DNA from 3 places in the Pseudomonas sp. HS6 genome. Region 3 is predicted to be linked to each of the others. Evidence: predicted binding sites of a transcription regulator. Region 3 holds the regulator's gene; each other region holds the start of a gene.
What was found. The regulator FliA, encoded in region 3, starts transcription of late flagellar genes. The targets are predictions, from matches to a motif close to CTAAAGTTTNNNNNNNNNNNGCCGNTAA.

Region 1: JJN09_RS14650 (methyl-accepting chemotaxis protein) is a predicted target of FliA. The motif match lies at 2,318-2,345, and genes of this name have one in related genera.
Region 2: JJN09_RS28180 (methyl-accepting chemotaxis protein) is a predicted target of FliA. The motif match lies at 1,882-1,909, and genes of this name have one in related genera.

What each region holds. Positions count from the first base shown of each region.
Region 1 covers NZ_CP067412.1:3,241,411-3,245,622, forward strand. The annotation lists gene JJN09_RS14640 (inorganic phosphate transporter) at 1-1,051, opposite strand, end outside; gene JJN09_RS14645 (transporter) at 1,160-2,182, opposite strand; gene JJN09_RS14650 (methyl-accepting chemotaxis protein) at 2,459-4,081, shown strand; gene JJN09_RS14655 (hypothetical protein) at 4,194-4,212, shown strand, end outside.
Region 2 covers NZ_CP067412.1:6,225,356-6,229,567, forward strand. The annotation lists gene JJN09_RS28180 (methyl-accepting chemotaxis protein) at 1-1,846, opposite strand, end outside; gene JJN09_RS28185 (M48 family metallopeptidase) at 2,110-2,928, shown strand; gene JJN09_RS28190 (TMEM165/GDT1 family protein) at 2,973-3,557, opposite strand; yybP-ykoY riboswitch at 3,646-3,768, opposite strand; gene JJN09_RS28195 (class I SAM-dependent methyltransferase) at 3,809-4,212, opposite strand, start outside.
Region 3 covers NZ_CP067412.1:5,410,303-5,414,514, reverse strand. The annotation lists gene JJN09_RS24550 (chemotaxis protein CheA) at 1-406, opposite strand, end outside; gene JJN09_RS24545 (protein phosphatase CheZ) at 461-1,249, opposite strand; gene JJN09_RS24540 (chemotaxis response regulator CheY) at 1,267-1,638, opposite strand; gene fliA (RNA polymerase sigma factor FliA) at 1,806-2,546, opposite strand; gene fleN (flagellar synthesis regulator FleN) at 2,543-3,373, opposite strand; gene flhF (flagellar biosynthesis protein FlhF) at 3,487-4,212, opposite strand, start outside.

The DNA of each region.
Region 1 (4,212 bases), 2.2 Mb from region 3:
GGGAGGCGAGCGCGGGGATCAGTTGCGGCGTGGCTTCCTTGCTACGCACGTAGTCGGAGAGCACTGCGCGTGGATTGGCCGGTGCCGGCAGTGGCGCACTTTTCACCAGCGCTTGCTGGGTCACTTGGGCAACAGCGGCGAATTGCAGCGACTGCTCTTCCGGCATGGTGCGGTTCAGCGCATAAGCCATCGGCAGGGTGCCAACCAGAATCAGCATGATCAGGCCCATGCCTTTCTGGCCGTCGTTGGAACCGTGGGCGAAGGACACGCCGGTGCAAGTCAGGATCAGCAAACTACGAATCCACCACGGCGGCGGGGTGTTGCCTTCCGGGGCCTTGTACAGCGAACGGTTCTTCACGAACGCGCGCAGCGCCAGCAGCAACAGCGCCGCACAACCGAAACCCACCAGCGGCGACAGCAGCAGTGCGTAACCAATCTTGGTCGCCTGAGCCCAGTCCACACCGCTGGTGCCGTCGCGACCGTGCATCAGGGCATTTGCCACGCCAACGCCGATGATCGAACCGATCAGCGTGTGCGACGACGAGGCCGGCAGGCCCAGCCACCAGGTGCCGAGGTTCCACAGGATCGCAGCGATCAGCAGGGCGAAGATCATCGCGAAACCGGCGGACGAACCGACTTGCAGAATCAGCTCCACCGGCAGCAACGCAATGATGCCGAACGCCACCGCGCCGCTCGACAGCAGCACCCCGAGGAAGTTGAAGAAACCCGACCACACCACGGCCACATTTGGCGGCAGCGAGTGGGTGTAGATCACTGTGGCCACGGCGTTGGCGGTGTCGTGGAAACCGTTGACGAACTCAAAGCCCAGCGCAATCAACAGCGCCACGCCGAGCAGCAGGAACGGGGTCCAGGTGGTGACCACCGTGCCGAGTTCGTGCATGTCGTGCATCAGGCTGTAGGCCGTGAAGAGCATCCCCATGGCCAGCACGGCAAAGAACACCACGTAAGTGAAGGGGCCGGTTTTCTTGTCGAGCGCCGGCCTGCCGCTGGAGGCAGGGGCCGGGCTGGCGGTCAGGGAGGGAGTAGCCATGGGAGGACAATCCTGAGCGGGGGAAGGAGTGTCGCCCATGATCGTTGCTAAATATTACAGAGAGACTGCGGCAGGTCAGTGTTTGGCCGATTAGCCGCGCCGCTGGTCCTAATAGTCCCCGCGTTTGCGAAACGCCCAGCGCCCGGCAATCACGGTAAACGTCACCACCAGCGCCACCAGAATCCAGAACCCTTCCGGATCAGTGGCCAGCGGCACGCCGCCGACGTTCATACCGAAGAAACCGGCAATGATGTTGATCGGCAGCGCCAGCACCGTCACCACGGTCAGGGTGAACAGCGTGCGGTTGCTCTGTTCGTTGAGGTTGGCGGCGATCTCTTCCTGCAACAGCTTGATCCGCTCGCCGAGGGCCGTGAGGTCGTTGATGATCAGCGCGAACTCTTCGGTGGACTTGCGCAGCTCTTTCACGTCTTCCTTCTGCAACCAGGGCGGCGGCCGATTGAGCAGGCGCAGCAGCGAACCCGGCTCCAGCGCCAGCAGTCGTTGCAGGCGTACCAGCACCCGACGGTTGGCGCCGAGTTCGGCGCGGTTGGTCGACAGTCGCGAGGACAGCAACTCGTCCTCGACCTGATCGACGCTCATGCTGGTCTTGCGCACGATCTGGGTCAGCACTTCGCCCTGGTCGCGCAGCAAGTGCACGAGCAATTCCGAGGGCGAGCGAAAGCGCTCGCCGGCCTTCACCGACGAACGCAGCTTGTCCACCGAGTGCAGCGGTTGCAGGCGCGCACTGACGATCAGTTTGCTGCGCACGCAGACCCACAGCGTCGACACGTCCGAGGAGACCATGCTGCTGAGGTTGAATACCACGTCGTTGACCACAGCCAACAACGCCGAATCCACATGCTCGATGCGAGTCGAGCGCGAGCCTTCATGCAGCGCCTCGAAAAACTCCTCGGGCAATTGCAGGTGGCTTTTCATCCAACGCTCGCACGCGGCGTGAGCGAGGTTCAGGTGCAGCCAGAGGAATTCGTCGCCATCGGTGTCGTCTTGCAGGTAGCGCAATGCAGTCGCCGAGTCGACTTCGCGACCGCGCTCGCCGGGGCGGAAACGAAAACCGTAGAGCAAGCCGAACAGGTCTGGATCGCGATGGCTGATATCGAGGCTGTGGTTCATGAAGTCTCGCTGGGAGGAGGGCGTCTGTCGCGGGATTTGCAGATTCACCTGAGCCGCATCATTGCAATGCCGTGTGACGTTTTGGTGACAGGTAAATGACGCCAGAATCAATGCCTTACCGGCGGTCGGATATTTCTCAAGAAGCCCTCTGGCACGCCGATCACGCATGAGTTAGGTTGCGCGCCTTCGGCCAAGAGCCAAGGTTCGCCGACACGGATGTCCGGCCACAATTCACGTCTTACCGGACGTGCCTCATCCCTGTCATGAGTACCTGCGATGTTGCAAAAATCCCTGAGAGCGCAAATTCTCGCCCTGCTGAGCGGCAGTCTGTTGGCGATGCTGTTGATCGCGCTGGCCTGCTTTCATTTCCTGTCCAACGGCGTGCAGAACTACAGCCAGTTGATTGCCGGCCCCTTGCACACGTCGCAACTGATCGACGAAGCCAACCTGCAATTCAAGGTGCAGGTGCAGGAGTGGAAAAACGTCCTGCTGCGCGGCAAGCAACCGGCAGACCTGGCCAAATACTGGGGCCAGTTCGAAGATCGCCAGCGCGATGTGCAGAACATCCTCGGTGAACTGGCCAATCAGAAAGGCCTCGAGCCTTCGCTGAAAACCCGTATCGAACGGCTGCGTGAAGAGCACCGTCTGCTCGGCAGCGCGTACCAGAAAGGTCGCGATGCCTACGTCGCCGCCGGTGCCGATCCGACCGCTGGCGACACCGCCGTCAAAGGCGTCGACCGCGCCGCCAGCGATCAGATGAGCGAACTGGTGGCCGAGCTGCGCAAGCAGGGCACCGAACAGTCGGCGCTGATCAGCGCTGGCGCTGATCGCACTGTAATGCTGGGGATTCTGGTGATGCTCGCGTCCGGCCTGTTGATCGGATTGCTGAGCCTGTGGCTGGTCAACCGCAACCTGGTCGATCCGATCCGCAAACTCATCGACTACGTCACCCAGTTGAGCAAGGGCCGTCTGGTCGAGCGTGTGTCCAGCGACCGTCAGGACGAGTTGGGCAACCTGGCCGCAGCAGCCAACACCCTGCGCGATTTCCTCGCCGAAACCTTCAACCATCTGCAGCGCAGCGCCAAGGATCTGGACAGCGCCAGCGGCGAGTTGAACGCCATCGCCACCGTGATGGCCGGCGGCACCAACGAGCAGTTCAACCGCACCGATCAGGTGGCCACGGCGATGAACGAAATGTCCGCCACCGCCCAGGAAGTCGCCCGCCATGCGGCCGATGCGGCGCGTGCTGCCGACGATGCCGACCAGTCCGCCCAGCAGGGCGAAAAGGTCATGCAGAGCACCATCCACAGCATCACTCAGATGCGCGGCGAAATCGCCAACACCGCCACCGTGATCCGTCGTCTGGAAGCCGACAGCGGCCGCATCGGCAAGGTGCTGGAAGTGATTCGCGGGATCGCCGAGCAGACCAACCTGCTGGCGCTCAACGCCGCCATCGAAGCGGCCCGTGCCGGTGAAGCCGGGCGTGGTTTTGCGGTGGTGGCTGACGAAGTGCGTAATCTGGCGCAGCGCACGGCGGAGTCGATCATCGAGATCAACCAGATCATCCAGAGCGTGCAGACCGGCGCGGTGGATGCAGCCCACGCCATCGACAGCGGCCAGACCCGCAGCGATGAAAGCGTCGAGCAAGTGACCCAGGCCGGCGCCATGCTCGAGCGCATCACCCACGCGGTGGAAGCGATCCGCGACATGAACCGCCAGATCGCTACGGCGGCGGAAGAGCAGACCTCGGTGGCCGAGGACATCTCGCGCAACCTGACCGAGATCACCTCGATTGCCAGCACCAACCTCGACAACGTGCAGCGCACCGAAAGCGCCAGTCAGAACCTGCACGGCCTCTCCGGCCAACTGAACGACGTCACCGCTCGCCTGAGCGTCTGACCCGCCAGTGACTGTGTACCGGCCCGGTTACCGAGTCGGTACACAGTCGATCTCAATTCGTGCAGGCCGCCGCCGATGGCCGGTTATTCATAACCGTCATCGGAGATTTCCCATGGTCAGCATCACGTCTG
Region 2 (4,212 bases), 820 kb from region 3:
CCCGCACCACATCACGTGTGCCCTGTTGCAGTTGCTGGATCATGCTCTGGATTTCTTCGGTGGCCTTCTGGGTTTTCTGCGCCAGGTTGCGTACCTCGTCGGCCACCACGGCAAACCCGCGACCCTGCTCGCCGGCACGGGCGGCCTCGATGGCTGCGTTGAGGGCCAGCAGGTTGGTCTGCTCGGCGATTCCGCGAATGGCGGTGAGGATCGCGTTGATGTTTTCGCTGTCCTTGGCCAGCGTCTGCACTACGTCCACGGCCTTGCTGATTTCCACGGCCAGCACGCCGATCGAGTTCGACGTATCGCGCACGATCTGCATGCCCTGGCTGGCAGCCTGATCGGCATGGCTGGCAGCTTGCGCGGCCTGGGTCGCATTGCGCGCCACGTCCTGAGCGGTCGCCGTCATTTCCTGCACGGCGGTGGCGACCTGATCAATCTCGGCCATCTGCTTTTGTATGCCGATGTTGGTACGGATCGCGATGTCTGCCGTGTGTTCCGAAGAGTCGCTGACGCTCTGTACCGACGACACCACCTGCGTGATCATCGCCTGCAACTTCGCGAGGAAGGTATTGAAGCCTTTGGCGATTGAACCGAGTTCGTCATTGCGGTCACTGCTCAAGCGACGGGTCAGATCGCCTTCGCCCTGGGCGATGTCATCGAGCATGGTGACCATTTGCTTCAGTGGCCGAGCGATACCGTGGCCCACCAGCCAGATCACCAGCAAACCGAGGCCGGCGATGATCAGACCGACCATGGCCATGCCGAAGGTGTCGGATTTGCGCTGGGCGTCGAGGTCGCCCTGAAGTTTCTGCAGATCCGCCATCACCGCGTCGAGCGGCAATTGCAGCATCAGCGTCCAGCGTGCGTCGGTCTGGCCGATGCCGAACGGCAGGTACAACTCGATCCGGCCCGACTCCTTATTGACGGTGTAGGTCACTTCGCCGCGCTTGATATTGGCCATGTTGGCAATCTGCTGGGCATCGAGGATGTCGCTGACTTTCTCGCCGAATTTGCTCGGGTCCTTGGTGTAGGCGACGATCCGGCCGTTGCCGCCGATCAGGGCCATTTGCCCGGCGCCGCTGTACAGTTTCTGGTTCGCGCCGAGGAGCATTTCCTGGATGAAGTTCACCGACAGGTCGGCACCGACGATGCCCTGGAAGGCGCCGTTGAGCATGATCGGTTTAATAAAGGATGCGAGCATGACGATCTTGTCGCCGACTTTGTAGGGCGCCGGATCGATCACGCAGGATTTCTTGGTTTCTTTCGAACACAGGTAGTACTCGCTGGCACGCACGCCGGTGGACAGGACTTTCTGGTCGTCGACGTCCACCAGTTTGTCCAGGCCCAGGGTACCGTCCTCGTTGCGGAACCACCACGGCAGGAAGCGCCCGTTGGCGGCGTCGATGCCGACTATGCTGGTGCCGACGTAGGCCGCGTCATTGTGGTCCAGTGCGTTCTTTTCCCAACCGATGTAGGTGCCGAGAATCTTCGGGTTCTTCTCGACGTTTTCCTTGATCAGGCTGATCAGTTGCTCGCGGCTGACGCTCAGTCGCGGCTGACCATCGGCGCCCGGGGTGCCAAGCAGGGCGTTGACCCGCACCAGTCCGCCGGCAATCAGCAGTGGCGCTTCCAGCTCGCGCTGGATCTGGCTGACCTGGGTTTGCGCCAGCGAGGTCAGGCGTTGTTCGATGACTTGCTCGAACTGAGCCTGGGTTCGTTGTTGAACCATCTCTTGGGTGCGGGCGCCGGAAAACAGCGCATACAGCACCAGCGCCGCCACCACGCTGAGAACGATGGCGCCGGCCAGGGCCGCCACGGAAAACTGGATCGACTTGAATTTCATGGAAGCTCCGCACGCAAGAGGACGTCTGCGCTGCTGTATCGGCAGCCACTATTGCGCCATGAGGCGAAGTGCGAGCAATTGAAGGTGGATGTCGCAAATGGATCAGTACGCGACGCAGTTGCAAAGGGCTTGCAAGGGGATGTGAATTTTTTCCTACAGGTCGGGCGGGCGCCTTCTGAAAGTGCGTGCATCACGTCTGTTGTATCTGGCGTCGATACAATTACCCGCCTAGGATACGCGGCATGTTTTCAGGGAGCTTTTGAATGAACAAGACATTGGTTGTAGGTGCACTGAGCGCGGCGCTGTTGCTGGCCGGTTGTCAGTCGGTCAACACCACCAGCGGCGGTGCCGTGGGCGTGGAGCGCAAGCAGTACATGTTCAGCATGCTGTCCTCGCAAGAGGTCGACCAGATGTATGCCCAGTCCTATCAGAAGACCGTTGGCGAGGCGTCCAGCAAAGGTGTGCTGGACAAGACCAGCAACGAAGCCAAACGGGTTCAGGCGATTGCCAACCGCTTGATCGCCCAGGCGCCGAACTTCCGTCCGGATGCGGCGCAGTGGCAGTGGGAAGTAAACCTGATCAAGAGTGACGAGCTCAATGCCAACTGCGGCCCTGGCGGCAAGATCATTTTCTACACCGGGCTGATCGACAGCCTGAAACTGACCGACGATGAAATCGCCGCAGTCATGGGCCATGAAATCGCCCACGCCCTGCGCGAGCACGGTCGTGAAGCGATGTCCAAGGCCTATGGCATCGAGATGGCCAAGCAGGGCGCTGGCGCATTGCTCGGCCTGGGTCAGGACAGCCTGGCGTTGGCCGACACCGTGGCCAACTACGGCATGACGCTGCCCAACAGCCGCGCCAACGAGAACGAAGCCGACCTGATCGGCCTGGAACTGGCCGCTCGCGCCGGCTACAACCCGAACGCCGCGATCACCCTGTGGAACAAGATGAGCAAGGCGTCCGAAGGTGCACCACCAGAGTTCATGAGCACTCACCCGGCATCGTCCAGCCGGATCGCCTCATTGCAGGCGGCCATTCCGAAGGTCATGCCGCTTTACGAGAAAGCGCCCAAGTCCTGAAACAATGATCGCTCCCACACCGAGTGTGGGAGCGATCTGCCGGATCAGACCCAGCCGCTGCTCTGCATCGCCTTGTATACCGCGACGATCGCCAGAATCATGAACGCCGAAGCCGCGAGGCGACGGATCAGGGTCAATGGCAATTTGTCTGCGGCAAAGTTACCCGCCAGAACCACTGGTACGTTGGCAATCAACATGCCGAGCGTGGTGCCGATGATCACCAGCCACAGTTCCGGGTATTGCGCGGCCAGCATCACGGTGGCGATCTGGGTTTTGTCGCCGATTTCCGCGAGGAAGAAGGCGATCAGCGTGGTCAGGAACGGCCCGAACTTGCGGGCGGTGCTCGCTTCATCGTCGTCCATTTTGTCCGGCACCAGCGTCCACAGGGCGGTGGCGGTGAAGCTCGCGGCGAGAATCCAGTGCAGGACCGTATCGGAGAAGAAGCTGCCGAACCAGGCGCCTACCGCACCGGCTGCCGCGTGGTTGGCCAGGGTCGCCGCAACGATACCGGCAATGATCGGCCAGGGTTTGCGAAAGCGAGCGGCGAGAATCAGCGCGAGCAGTTGCGTCTTGTCGCCGATTTCGGCCAAGGCAACGATTGCGGTGGGAACGAGTAACGAGTCCAGCATCAGGATTTCCTAAGGGGCGGGTCGACACGGCTATGACACGTACAGCCTTCCCGCCCCGGGTAAGGTGTGCGTGTCATAGGTCTTGTCAAACCCTGCGATCCGTCTGCTGCGGACGCTTGGGTCGCATACGCCATGATCTGAGGATCAAGTATGTTGACGTATGCCGGACGAGCATGGCGCTCGTGGGAGACTACTCCCCTAGGACGGAGCGGATTCTGCCTAGGCAGAATCCATTCGGCAAGTGCTAATTTTCAGCCGCGCTTGGCCCGGTAAATCCGGAAACCATTGCCTTCGGCCTTGATCGCACACACGCCCAGATGCTCTTCGATCAGCGGCTGGTACTTCAGGAAACTGTTCGCCACCAGGCGCAGTTCGCCTCCGTTTTTCAGATGTTTGGCTGCTTTTCGCAGCAAGTTCTCTGTGGCGAAATAGTCGGTATGCACGCCGACATGGAACGGCGGGTTACTCAGAATCGCGTTCAAACCCATCGGCGCGGCGTCAATGCCGTCACCGGTCAACACGTCGGCTTCCAGACCGTTGGCTGCCAGCGTCAGGCGACTGCTGGCGGCAGCGAATGCATCGACGTCGAGCAAAGTGACCTGGTTGTGCGGGTAGCGACGTTTGACCGCCGCGCCAAGCACGCCGGCACCGCAAC
Region 3 (4,212 bases):
GGGCTTCATCCGCCGATTGCGGTTCGGCCAGACGCGCCAGAGCGGCCAGCAGTTCCGGGGTTGCGGCAGTGATCGGGCTGCGATCGCGGACTTCAGTGAACATGCTGTTCACCGCGTCCAGCGCTTCGAGCACCACGTCCATCAGTTCTGCATCTACGCGACGCTCACCCTTGCGCAGGATGTCGAACACGTTCTCGGCGATGTGACAGCACTCCACCAGCTCATTGAGCTGAAGGAAGCCGGCGCCCCCTTTTACAGTGTGGAAACCGCGAAAAATTGCGTTGAGCAGATCTGCGTCATCCGGGCGGCTTTCCAGCTCGACCAGTTGTTCGGACAGTTGCTCAAGAATCTCGCCGGCCTCAACCAGGAAATCCTGAAGGATCTCTTCATCGGCGCCGAAGCTCATTAATGGGGTGCTCCTACAGGTCTAAAAACCCAAAAAACCTATAATTCCAAAACTCTAGAATCCAAGGCTGGATAACAAATCGTCCACATCGTCCTGACCGGACACAACGTCTTCTCGTTTATCGGCATGAATCTGCGGACCTTCACCCTGCGAGAGATGTTTTTGTGGATCTTTTTCAGCGAGCATCGCCGCACGGTCATGTTCGATGCCCGCAAAGCGGTCCACCTGACTGGCCATGAGCACGAGTTTGAGCAGATTGCTTTCGACTTCGGTGACCAGTTGGGTCACGCGCTTGATCACTTGACCGGTGAGGTCCTGGTAATCCTGGGCCAGCAGAATGTCGTTGAGGTTGCTCGACACTGCGCGGTTGTCCGTGCTGCTGCGTGTCAGAAAACCGTCGACCCGACGCGCCAGCTCGCGGAACTCTTCAGCCCCGACTTCACGGCGCATGAAGCGTCCCCAGTCGGCACTCAATGCCTGGGCTTCGTCAGCCAGGCCATTGACCACCGGCGTGGCGCTTTCCACCAGGTCCATGGTGCGGTTGGCCGCCGCCTCGGTCAGCTTGACCACATAGCCCAGACGCTCGGTCGCATCAGTGATCTGCGACACTTCCTCGGCCTGCGGCATATGCGGGTCGATCTGGAAGTTGACGATTGCACTGTGCAGTTCGCGCGTGAGCTTGCCCACTTCCTGGTACAGGCCACGGTCACGGGTCTGATTGAGCTCATGGATCAGTTGCACAGCGTCGCCGAACCTGCCTTTTTCAAGGCTTTCGACCAGTTCGACCGCGTGTTTTTTCAGAGTCGACTCGAAGTCGCCCTGTGAAGATTCGTTATGCTCCATAGCTCCCCCGCGCGTCATCAGCCGATGCGTTCGAAAATCTTCTCGATTTTTTCTTTCAGCGCCTGAGCCGTGAAAGGTTTGACCACGTAGCCGTTAACGCCGGCCTGGGCCGCTTCGATGATCTGCTCGCGCTTGGCTTCAGCAGTCACCATCAGCACTGGCAGGTGCTTGAGTTTTTCATCGGCGCGCACATGGCGCAGCAGGTCGATACCGGTCATGCCAGGCATGTTCCAGTCGGTCACCAGAAAGTCGATGCTGCCGCTGTTGAGTACCGGAATGGCAGTGGTGCCATCGTCGGCTTCAACGGTGTTGGTGAACCCGAGGTCACGCAACAGGTTCTTGATGATCCGCCGCATCGTTGAGAAGTCATCAACGATGAGGATTTTCATGTCTTTGTTCAATTCGACCTCCAAGCAGTCTTAAACGCGCCCAGCACCTGGACGCGCCATTTCAATCAATCCGGCAAAGCACTCGATGACTGTCTGGAGCACAACAGAGCAAGACCGGTGCCGTTCACCACCGCACCAGCCTCGTTCGCAGCGTCCCCACACTGCCTTCAGCGCGCTCGCCACTCCCCCAAACGCCCCCGCAAGCGGGCCGCGCACTGGCTGTGTAACTGGCTGACCCGCGATTCACTGACGCCAAGGACTTCACCGATTTCCTTGAGGTTCAGCTCTTCGTCGTAGTACAGCGCCAACACCAGTCGCTCACGCTCCGGCAAATTGGCAATCGCGTCCGCCAACGCAGCCTGGAAGCGCTCATCTTCCAGATCGCGCGACGGCTCAAGATGAGCACTGGCGCCATCCTCGTGCAGCCCTTCGTGTTCGCCGTCCTGCAGCAGGTCGTCGAAACTGAACAGTCGGCTGCCCAGGGTGTCGTTCAAAATCCCGTAGTAATCGTCGAGACTCAATTGGAGTTCGGCCGCAACCTCGTGATCTTTAGCGTCACGGCCGGTTTTAGCTTCAATCGAGCGAATCGCGTCGCTGACCATACGGGTGTTGCGGTGAACCGAGCGCGGTGCCCAGTCCCCCTTGCGTACTTCATCGAGCATGGCGCCGCGGATCCGGATGCCCGCGTACGTTTCGAAACTGGCGCCCTTGCTGGCGTCGTATTTGGTCGAGACTTCGAGCAGGCCGATCATTCCGGCCTGAATCAGGTCTTCGACCTGCACACTGGCCGGCAATCGCGCCAGCAAGTGATAGGCGATGCGTTTGACCAGTGGCGCGTAACGCTCGATCAGCTCGTACTGCGCGTCACGTGCCGACTTCTTGTAGAAATTCATACCGCTGGCGGTCATAGCACAGGTCCTGCCGTTTGCTGCACGAGGCGCTCGACGAAAAATTCGAGGTGGCCGCGCGGGTTGGCGGGCAGCGGCCAGGTGTCGACCTTCTGTGCGATCGCCTTGAACGCCAGTGCGCACTTGGAACGCGGGAAGGCTTCATAGACCGCACGCTGCTTCTGCACCGCCTTGCGCACGCTTTCGTCGTAAGGCACCGCGCCGACGTATTGTAGGGCGACGTCGAGGAAGCGATCCGTGACCTTGGTCAACTTGGCGAACAGATTGCGACCTTCCTGCGGGCTCTGGGCCATGTTGGCCAGGACACGGAAGCGGTTCATGCCGTAATCGCGGTTCAGCAGTTTGATCAGTGCGTAGGCGTCGGTGATCGAGGTCGGCTCGTCGCAGACCACCAGCAACACTTCTTGCGCCGCGCGAACGAAACTGACTACCGAGTCACCAATCCCCGCAGCGGTGTCGATCACCAGTACGTCGAGATTGTCGCCGATGTCGCTGAACGCCTGAATCAGACCGGCATGCTGGGCCGGGCTCAGGTGAACCATGCTCTGGGTGCCGGAAGCGGCCGGCACGATGCGGATCCCGCCGGGGCCTTGCAACAGCACGTCGCGCAGCTCGCAGCGGCCCTCGATCACATCGGCCAGGGTACGTTTGGGCGTGAGGCCCAGCAGAACGTCGACGTTCGCCAGACCCAGGTCGGCGTCCAGCAGCATGACCCGACGGCCAAGCTCTGCCAGCGCCAGGGACAAGTTCACTGACACGTTAGTCTTGCCGACGCCACCTTTGCCGCCGGTCACCGCGATCACCTGTACGGGATGCATGCTGCCCATGTTATTTCTTTACCTTGTCTTGCATAGACGGAGGCCACATTACTGGCTGCGCGTTCACAACCGGAACAATGCATGGCAGACCATCGATGTAGGTACAAAAACTGTTCATTACCTCAGCCAACCTGCTTGGTCGGACTGTGGTAGATATCAGCGAACATGTCAGCCATGGCTTCTTCGCTGGGTTCTTCCTGCATTTGCACGCTGACGGCGCGGCTGACCAATTGATGACGGCGCGGCAGATGCAGATCATCCGGAATCCGTGGGCCGTCGGTCAGGTAGGCGACCGGCAGTTCATGACTGATCGCCAGGCTCAGCACTTCGCCAAGGCTGGCCGTCTCATCCAGTTTAGTCAGGATGCACCCGGCGAGCCCGCAACGCTTGTAACTGTGATAAGCGGCGGTTAGAACCTGTTTCTGGCTGGTGGTTGCCAGTACCAGATAATTTTTCGACCGAACGCCACGACTGGCCAGGCTTTCCAGCTGCATGCGCAATGCCGGATCGCTGGCCTGCAGGCCGGCGGTATCGATCAGCACCACGCGTTTGCGCAGCAGTGGATCCAGCGCCTGCACCAGGGACTGGCCCGGATCGACGTGGGTCACCGACACATTGAGGATCCGGCCCAGGGTTTTCAACTGTTCCTGAGCACCGATGCGGAAACTGTCCATGCTCACCAGCGCAATGTTCTGCGCGCCGTACTTGAGCACGTAACGGGCAGCGAGCTTGGCCAAGGTGGTGGTCTTGCCCATTCCGGCCGGGCCGACCATGGCAATGATCCCGCCCTCTTCCAGTGGCTCGACTTCCGGTGTGGCAATCATCCGCGCCAGGTGCGCCAGCAGCAT